One region of the Cypionkella sinensis genome, then DNA from elsewhere that is predicted to be linked to it. Evidence: riboswitches for the same ligand, from Rfam matches in the RefSeq annotation. Region 1 holds a riboswitch; the other holds the start of a gene.

Region 1 (4,740 bases):
GATGGGCATATCCTCGGGTGCCATGATGATGCGGGCGACGGTATCGGCCCAGGTCAGAAACACCGCGCCGAACAGGGCCGACAGCGGCAGCACGCGGGCGTTGTCGCCGCCAAAGATCAGCCGGACCAGATGCGGCATCATCAGGCCAACAAAGCCGATGATGCCGGAAAATGCCACCATTACCCCGGTGATCAGCGCGCCTGCGACAAAGACAGACAGGCGAAACCGGGCAATGGGGATGCCGAGGCTTGAGGCGGTTTCATCGCCAAGGCTCATCGCGTTCAGATCGGGCGCGCGGTGCCACAGCCACAGGCCTGTGGGGATCAGCACAGCCAGCGGGAACAAAAGATGCGGCCATTGCGCAAGGCCTAGCCCGCCCAGCATCCAGAACACCACCGTATGCGTGGCGCGCGGATCGCCGAGGAAGATCAGGATATTCGCGCCCGCCATGATGATAAAGCTGACGGCAACGCCTGCCAGCACCAGCCGATCTGCCGAGGTGGCGCGGGCGAATTGTGCGATGCCCAGCACCAGCGCGGTGGCGGCCAAAGCCCCGGCAAAGGCCAGCAGTGGCACGGTCAGCAGGCCCAGAAACATGCCCGTGTGCATCAACGCCAAAATCGCCCCGAAGGCCCCACCCGATGAGATGCCCAACAGATGCGGATCAGCAAGCGGGTTGCGCGTAACAGATTGCAGCGCCGCCCCGGTCAGCCCCAGCCCCGCGCCGACCAATGCGGCGAGGATCGCGCGGGGAAAGCGGATGTCCCAGACAATCGCGGCACGGCCCGGCGACCAAGTGACGGGCACGGCATCGGGGATCACATGGTTCAACGCGATGCCCCAGACGGTGGAAAGCGGAATCGCAATCGCGCCGATAGATACCGCAAGAATGATCGACAAAACCAGCACACCACAGCCCGCCAGCACCAGACCCGCGCGGCGCGACAGGTGCCATGCAGCGCTGGCGACGGTGGGTTGGGTGAGGTCGGCCATCGGCTTGCCTTTCAAAGCATTGCGCCGAGGCGTTTGCCCCGGCGCAGATTGTTCTTACTGCGCCGCAAAGCCCGCGACCAGCTTTTCCACCGCTTTGATATTGCGCGGGCCGGGCGTAGCCTCGACATATTCCAGCACCACGAAGCGGTTGTTCTTCACCGCGTCGATGTTGGCAAAAGCCGGGTTGCCCTTCATGAAGGCGATTTTCTGCTCGGCCGTGACATCGCCATAGTTGACGATGACGATCACTTGCGGGTTACGCTCGACCACAGGCTCCCACGCGACGGTGGCCCAGCTTTTGTCCAGATCATCCATGATGTTGACGCCACCTGCGGCCTCAATCAGGGCGGTGGGCATGGCGTATTTGCCGGCGGTAAACGGCGTGTCTTCGCCGCTGTCATAGACGAACACGCGCAGGGGGTTGCTGTGATCAACGCCCTTGGTAGCCTCGGCCAGTTGCGCCTTGTAACCTTCGACCAGCGCCTTTGCCTTGTCTTCGACGCCAAAGATCAGGCCAAGGTTCAGCAGGTCGTTATACATGTCATCCATGCTGCTTTTCGCCTTGGGGCCGACGAAGATGCAGCTTTCGGTCAGCTCGTAGGTCTTGATGCCCAAAGGCTCCAGCGTCTCAGGGGTGACTTCGCCGCCAACCTTCATGCCATAGTTCCACCCGCCAAAGAAGAAATCGGCATCCGCCCCGGCAAGAACTTCCTTGCTGGGATATTTCGCGGAAAGCTCGGGCAGTTCGGCCACGCCTTCGCGCATTTCGGGATCAAGCGTTTTCCAGCCGGAAATGCCAGTGTAGCCGACCATGTGATCACGCAGGCCCAGCACCAGCATCATCTCGGTCAGGTTCACATCGTTGGAAATCGCAGCCTTCGGGGCGGCGTCAAAGGTGACATCGCGGTTGCAGCTTTTCACCGTGACGGGAAAGGCGGCAGCCGAGGTTGCAGAGAGCAACAGGGCGATCAGAGCGTATTTCATGGTTTTTCCTACAGATGAAAAGAGAAGCGCGGCGCGGGGCCAGAGCGGTCCACGCGGGCGGTGACATTGAAGGCGGTGGCGATGTGATGCTCGGACAGCGCCAGATCAGGGGGGCCATCCGACAGCACCCGGCCATCGGCCAGAACCAGCACGCGGTCGGCAAACTGCGCGGCCAGGGTCAGGTCGTGCAGGGTGCAGATCACCGTCAGGCCAAGGCCGCGCAGCAGCGCCAGCAGTTCAAGCTGGTGGCGGATATCCAGATGGTTGGTCGGCTCATCCAGAATCAGCACGCGCGGTTCCTGCGCCAGCGCACGGGCGACCATGACACGTTGCTTCTCGCCGCCCGACAGCGTGCCAAACGGCATATCGGCAAAGCGCGCCAGATCCAGCCGCTCCAAGGCCGCGCTGACGACCTCGGTGTCGCGCAGCGCCGCACTGGCAAAGCCTGCCCGATGCGGCAGACGGCCCAGCGCCACGATCTGCCGTGCGGTCAGGGCAAAGTCGGTCGGCTGTTCTTGCAGCACCGCTGCCACGGTGCGGGCAGTTTCGCGCGCCGTATGCAGCCAAAGATCGCGACCCATCAGGCTGACCGTGCCACTGCGGGGGGGCACATAGCGATAAAGCAGACGCAGAAGCGAGGATTTCCCCGCCCCGTTTGCACCGCAGATCGCCATCACCTCGCCCTCGGCCATGGCAAAGCTGATGTCGGTCAAGATATCGGGGCGGCGCGGCGGCCCCCAACACAGATTGCGCGCTTCCAGAATAGGTCCGGTCATTGCAACTGACCCTCGGCGGTAACGATCAGCGCGGCGGGAATACGGGCGAGCGTCGATGTCGCGAGTTTGCCGGGACGATCAGCGGCGCGGCACCAGCCATCGTCAAGCCGTTGATAAAGCGTGGCAAAATCGACCAGCGCGTCAATATCGGCGTCCGGGTCGATATCGCCGAACAGCCAGGTGGCCTTGCCCGTCGCGCGCCAAGCCACGGTGCAGGGCCGATCACAGCCCGCCATGCAGGCGGTGCCGGAAATCTCGAAATCCTCCCCCAGCCCTTTGGCCTCGCTGACCGCCAGACGCAGCTTTTCCAACAGCGCAAGGCCGGGGAAACACGGGCTGTCCTTGTGCCGACAGGTTTGGCAGACCAGAATTTGATGGCGTTTTGCGCTCTGCCGCATGGCAGGGTCTTGGGCCTGCGCAGGCCCTTGCAGTTCAATCATAGCATCCTTCCCCAGGCACCCCGCCCGGATGATTGTTTCGGCTATGATGGCAGGTCTCCTGACTCGCGGGTCGTGGCTGGCCTGCGCCTTCCCACCCCTTTGGGGCAGTGGACTTTGCAGGTTCGCTCACCGCTTACAGTTGCGGGGGCAGTCACGGATTTGGCGGCTTTTGCCTACACCACACCGTATTCCCTTTTCATCCGGCGCGACTTTGCGTCTGCCGAAACCATCGCGGGCATGAAGCGGGATTTGCCCGCCGCTGTCAATGCGAACAGCGACAGGCGGCGGCGCTTTTGCGCCTTAGGCGATATCCATCCATGCCCCAGCCTTGGATGAGGCGTGAATGGTTTCGACCAATTTTTGAATCCGCAGACCCTTGCGAAAGTTGAACGGCTCGGGCGCTTTGCCTGCGATGGCATTGATGTAGCCTGCGACCTCGATTGCCTTCAGGTCGTTGAAGCCAATCTGATGGCCTGCGGCGACGCAGAACAGACCATAGGGTGCATGATCTGGCCCGGCCTCGATGCGGCGAAAGCCTTGGCGGCCTTTGGCGTCAGTAGTGCTGAAGTAATTAAGGACGTTGAAATGTTCCTGGCTGAAGGCCAGTGCACCCTTGGTGCCATAGACCTCAAAATCGTGCTGCATCTTGCGGCCTGTGGCGATCCAGTTGCCCTCGATGCTGCCCGTGGCGCCGTTTTCAAAGCGCAGAAAGGCGCGGCCCACGTCATCCACCATCACCGCCTTGCGACCGCCGCGGCCATCCGGGCGCTCGGCGATCATGGTCACAACATCGCCCATCACGCGGCTGATCGGGCCGCAGAGAAACTCGGCGGTGGCAAGCGCGTGGCTGCCGATATCGGCCAAAGCGCCGCCGCCTGCGGGGTCGTGGCGGAAGGTGTAGGGACCGTTGGCGTCGGCCATGTAATCTTCGGCATGCAGGCCTCGATAGCCGCGAATCTCACCCAATTCGCCCGCCGCAATCATTTCCCGCGCCAGTGCCAGCATCGGGTTGCACAGATAGTTGAAGCCGACTTGGGTTTTCACCCCCGCTGCTTCGGCGGCCAGCGTCATCTCCAGCGCATCCGCCGCCATCGGCGCAAGCGGCTTTTCGCAATACACATGCTTTCCGGCTGCGATGGCTGCCAGCGACATTTCCTTGTGCAAGGCGTTGGGCGCGGTGATCGACACGAGATCAACCGCAGGGTCCGCCATGATCGTGCGCCAGTCGGCGGTAGCATGGGCAAAGCCAAGCGTCACACGCGCGCGCTCAGCGGCATCCGGGGTGATGTCGGCGATAGTGTGCAGCTCCAGATCGAACGGCAGTTCAAACACCCGCGGGGCAGAGGTGAAACCAAACACATGCGCCTTGCCCATAAAGCCGGTGCCAATCAGACCAATGCGAAGTTTTGGTTTGCTCATATCGGGGGTCCTTCGCTGCGAAACTGGGTGAATTTGGCCTTAGAATCGCGCCCTGCGCCGGTCAAGCGCCGCATATTTTGGTGGGGCGGAACCTCGTCAAAAGTCATCAGGCTGGGCGCGCTGCGCGC
Region 2 (4,740 bases), 1.2 Mb from region 1:
CTTGGTCGCCAGACCCTGCCCGAGACGTTGCGGCAATCCACCGCGATGGCGATCTATACGCTGTGGCTGGCGGCAAGGGCGGAAAATCTGGGGCTGGGCATGGTCTCGATCCTTGATCCGCATGATATCGAGGCGCTGTTGGGCGTGCCTGCGGGCTGGGAGTTTGCCGCCTATCTCTGCATCGGCCATCCTGAGTTCATGGACGACACCCCGCTTTTGCACCGCACCGGCTGGCAGGAAAACGCCCAGACCGAATGGCTGCGGCGCTGATCGCAGGTGCGACGCCGCCCCGGACTTGATCCGGGGCCTCACCTCAGCCCAAGAGGCCCCGGATCAAGTCCGGGGCGGCGTGGGAATGGGGCGATTACCGCGCCAAGCCGAGCAGGCCTGCCACATCAACATGCGCTTCCAGATGCGCGGCGAGGGCGTCCAGCGCCGCCTCAACCCCCGCGCCATAAGACAGGTTTGAGGCTTGCGCGCCAATCTGGCGCAGAAAGCCCGCACGGAAGGCATCATTGGCGAACATGCCGTGCAGATAGCTGCCCATCACCCGGCCATCTGTGGAAACCGCCCCCTCTGGCTGACCGTTCACAAAGGCAAAAGGCCGTGCGCGGTCAGGCCCTTCGGTGCGGCCGATGTGAATCTCATAGCCCTGCATCGCAAGGCCGGTCGCGGCGTGAATGGCCTCGGTGCGGGTCAAGCGCTTGTCTGGGGTCATCTCGGTGTCAACCTGCAGCGCGCCAAGACCAGCCGTTTCACCCGCCGGGCCTTCGATGCCGCCCGCGTCGCGCACGATCTGGCCCAGCATCTGATAGCCTCCGCAAATGCCCAGCACGCGCCCGCCCCGCCGCAGATGCGCGGCCAGGTCAATGTGCCAGCCCTGCGCGCGCAGAAAGGCCAGATCACCACGGGTGGATTTGCTGCCGGGGATGATCACCAGATCGGTGTCACCGGGCAGCGCCTCGCCGGCGCGGATCATCGACAGGCTGACGCCGGGTTCCTGCGCCAAAGGATCAAGGTCATCGAAATTGGCAATCCGCGACAGGGTCAGCGCCGCGATCTTGTAGGCCCCCGCGCCGCCGCCTTTCGGCAGGTCCAACGCATCCTCGGCGGGCAGTTTATGGGCACCCGCAAAGAACGGCACCACGCCAAAGCCGCGCCATCCGGTGCGGGTTTCGATCAGCCGATAGCCATCGTCAAACAGCCGCGGATCGCCGCGGAACTTGTTGATCAGGAACCCCGCAATCATCGCATTGTCGGCTGGGTCCAGCACCGCCTGCGAGCCGACGATCTGCGCGATCACCCCGCCGCGATCAATGTCGCCGGTCAGGATAACCGGGCAATCGGCGGCTCGGGCAAAGCCCATATTGGCAATGTCACCCGACCGCAAGTTAACCTCAGCCGGACTGCCCGCGCCTTCGACGATCACCAGATCGTGCCGCGATTTCAAACGGTTAAAACTGTCCAGCACCGGGGCCATCAGCTTTGGCTTCAACGCCGCATACTCCCGCGCCTTCACCGTCGCGATGCGCTTGCCCTGCACCACCACTTGGCTACCCGTCTCGGATTCCGGCTTCAGCAGCACCGGGTTCATATCGGTGTGCGGATCAAGCCCGCAGGCCAGCGCCTGCAACGCCTGCGCGCGGCCAATCTCGCCACCGTTGGCCGTCACGGCGGCATTGTTGGACATGTTCTGCGGCTTGAACGGCGCCACCGACAACCCGCGCAACTTTGCCGCGCGGCATAGCCCCGCCACCAGCAGCGATTTGCCGACATTCGACCCCGCGCCCTGTATCATCAGGGCCTTCATGCCTGCCACCGACGCTGCACGCGGATCATGCGGAAGCCTCCGGCGGGAGTATTTTCCGCCAAGATGAAGCCACCGGCTTGGAATTTTTTGCGATGCGTCTGGTCGCTGACAGAGTTGGGCATTGTCGTTCTGCCAACTTCATCTTGGCGAAAATACTCCGGGGGTTTGGGGGCTGGCCCCCAGTCTGATCTGTCAAACTGCGCCACAGCCTTAGAACTCCACCCCCGGCTGCGCCTTGATGCCAGAGCGGAACGGATGCTTGATCAGTGTCATCTCGGTCACAAGATCAGCGGCCTCGATCAGTTCTGGCTTCGCGTTGCGCCCGGTCATCACCACATGCGTCAGCGGCGGTTTCTCAGCGGCAAGGAAGGCCAGCACCTCGGCGATGTCGAGGTAATCGTAGCGCAAAGCGATGTTGATTTCATCCAGCAGCACAAGCCGGTTGCCGGGGTCGCGGATCAACTCCTTGGCCTTTTCCCAGCCCTTTTCCGCCATGGCAATATCGCGGGCGCGATCCTGGGTTTCCCAGGTAAAGCCTTCGCCCATGGCGTGAAATTCGCACAGGTCGGGGAAATGCGTCTCGATGATCCGCCGCTCGCCGGTATCCCATGCGCCTTTGATGAACTGCACCACTGCACAAGGCATTTCATGTGCGATACAGCGCAGAATCATCCCGAACCCGCTGGAGGATTTGCCCTTGCCCGCCCCGGTGTGGACGATCAGCAGCCCTTTATCGCCCGCCTTGCCCGCCATGATCTTATCGCGTGCGGCCTTCTTCTTTGCCATCTTCCGCGCATGGCGGGCGTTTTCGTCGCCCGAAGCGTCGGTATCAGATTCTGCGATCAGGATAGGGTCAGACATGGGGCCATCCGTTGCTTGACATGGCGCGTGGTTCTGCCACAGGTGAACCCAGCGCTGGTTCCTGTCTATGACAGGCCAAGAGGGAATGCGAAAGGGGGCGACCCCAAAAGCTGCCGCCCCCGCGACCGTGACCGGAGAGGTTGCCTGAGGCCACTGGAGCAATCCGGGAAGGCGGGCAGCCGTGGGGGCCAGCCCCCGGATCCGCAAGCCGGGAGACCTGCCAGCGCATGTGACTGAACGGGCGAACGGGGTGTTTCGCAACCAGCAGGTGGCCGCATGGCCGCCCTTCTGGCCATCCCCATCGCCGCTATAGGGTAGGCCGATGAGTGTAACGTTGCATGTCTGCACCACCTGTAAGGCGGGTGAAGTCGTGGAAGACGGACAGCCCGTTGCCGGTGCGAAGCTGCTGGCGGCGTTGCAGGCGGGCGCGGTTCCGGCAGGCTTGCGCATTGTCGGCGTGGAATGTCTGTCGGCCTGCAATTCCGGCGCTGCGGTGGCGTTGTCGGCACCGGGGCGTTGGTCTTATGTTTACGGTCGCCTGACCCCTGCCGATGCGCCCGATATTCTGCTGGGTGCCGCCGCTTATCTGGATGCCCCTGATGGCATCGTGCCGTGGCGTGCGCGCCCGGTGATCTTCCGCAAGCAGAGCCTTGCCCGAATCCCACCGATTATCATTCCCCCTATTCTTACGGCTTTGGAGGCCTGAATGTCTGATCTGTCGAAAATCCCCGTCACTGTGATCACCGGCTTTCTGGGCGCGGGCAAGACCACGCTGATCCGGCATCTGATGCAGAATCCGCAGGGCAAGCGGCTGGCAATCCTCGTCAATGAATTTGGCACCGTCGGCGTGGATGGTGACATTCTGAAATCCTGCGCCGACGACAATTGCCCGGTGGAAAACATCGTCGAGCTTGCCAATGGCTGCATCTGCTGCACCGTGGCCGATGATTTCATCCCGACGATCGAGGCTTTGATGGCGCTGCCGCAGCGGCCAGATCACATCATCATCGAAACCTCGGGTCTGGCCTTGCCGAAGCCGCTGTTGAAGGCCTTCGACTGGCCCGCTATCCGCTCGAAAATCACCGTCGATGGCGTGATCGCCTTGGCCGATGCCGAAGCAGTTGCGGCGGGTCGCTTCGCGCCGGATGTGGCGGCGGTGGATGCGCAGCGCGCAGCCGATGAGTCCATCGACCATGAAACGCCTTTGTCCGAGGTGTTCGAGGATCAACTCGCCTGCGCCGACATCGTGTTGATGAGCAAGGCCGATCTGGCGGGTGAGGCTGGCTTGGCCGCCGCGCGCGCCGTGATCGTGGCGGAAAGCCCGCGTCCTATCCCGATTCTGGCGATGTCCGAAGGCATCATTGATCCGGCGTTGATCCTTGGCCTGAACGCGAAGGCAGAGGATGATCTGGCGGCACGCCCCTCGCATCACGATGGTCATGATGACCACGAGCATGATGATTTCGACACCGTGGTGATTGATCTGCCGGAAATCAGCGATGTCGATGCTTTGGTGGCGGCCATCCAGCGCCTCGCCGATGAACAGCATATCCTGCGGGTGAAGGGCTATGTGGCGGTCGCAGGCAAGCCGATGCGGCTGCTGGTGCAGGCAGTGGGCGCGCGGGTGCGGCATCAGTTTGACCGGCCTTGGGGGGCGTCCCCGCGCAAGGGGCAGCTTGTGGTGATTGCCGAGCATCACCATGTCGATCTGGCAGCGATCCGCGCGGTGCTGGGGGCCTGAGCCATGCATGTCGTCTTCCGCGAAAGCCATGGGCTGGAGGATACGCAAACCCCGTTCGATCTGGGTCAGACCCCGGCCGAACTGGTGGTGTTGTCGTTTTCCGACAGTGACCTTGGCGCTTTCGCGGCGGGATGGCACCGCGCAAATCAATCAGGGGCTGGGGGGAAGCTGCCGACGCTGCGCTTGGCCAATCTGGTGGCGCTGCAGCATCCGATGTCGGTGGACACCTATGTGCAGCAGACCCTCGTGGGGGTCAAAGGTATCCTCGTGCGCCTGATCGGCGGCGAGAATTACTGGCCCTACGGCCTGATGCAGTTGCAGGATCTGG

What was found. A riboswitch is a leader RNA that binds a small molecule or an ion and turns the genes downstream of it on or off. The one in region 1 is predicted to bind cobalamin.
Region 2: another riboswitch for cobalamin. It lies ahead of ACFOGH_RS09280 (DUF1636 family protein); the one in region 1 lies ahead of ACFOGH_RS15095 (DUF1636 family protein).

The regions. Positions count from the first base shown of each region.
Region 1 is NZ_JBHRTO010000001.1:3,047,161-3,051,900, forward strand. Features, by position in the region: gene ACFOGH_RS15080 (FecCD family ABC transporter permease) at 1-993, opposite strand, end outside; gene ACFOGH_RS15085 (ABC transporter substrate-binding protein) at 1,048-1,977, opposite strand; gene ACFOGH_RS15090 (ABC transporter ATP-binding protein) at 1,986-2,753, opposite strand; gene ACFOGH_RS15095 (DUF1636 family protein) at 2,750-3,193, opposite strand; cobalamin riboswitch at 3,225-3,439, opposite strand; gene ACFOGH_RS15100 (Gfo/Idh/MocA family protein) at 3,494-4,612, opposite strand; gene ACFOGH_RS15105 (LysR family transcriptional regulator) at 4,709-4,740, opposite strand, start outside.
Region 2 is NZ_JBHRTO010000001.1:1,863,867-1,868,606, reverse strand. Features, by position in the region: gene bluB (5,6-dimethylbenzimidazole synthase) at 1-270, shown strand, start outside; gene ACFOGH_RS09290 (cobyric acid synthase) at 365-1,810, opposite strand; gene cobO (cob(I)yrinic acid a,c-diamide adenosyltransferase) at 2,021-2,671, opposite strand; cobalamin riboswitch at 2,710-2,910, shown strand; gene ACFOGH_RS09280 (DUF1636 family protein) at 2,994-3,377, shown strand; gene cobW (cobalamin biosynthesis protein CobW) at 3,378-4,412, shown strand; gene cobN (cobaltochelatase subunit CobN) at 4,416-4,740, shown strand, end outside.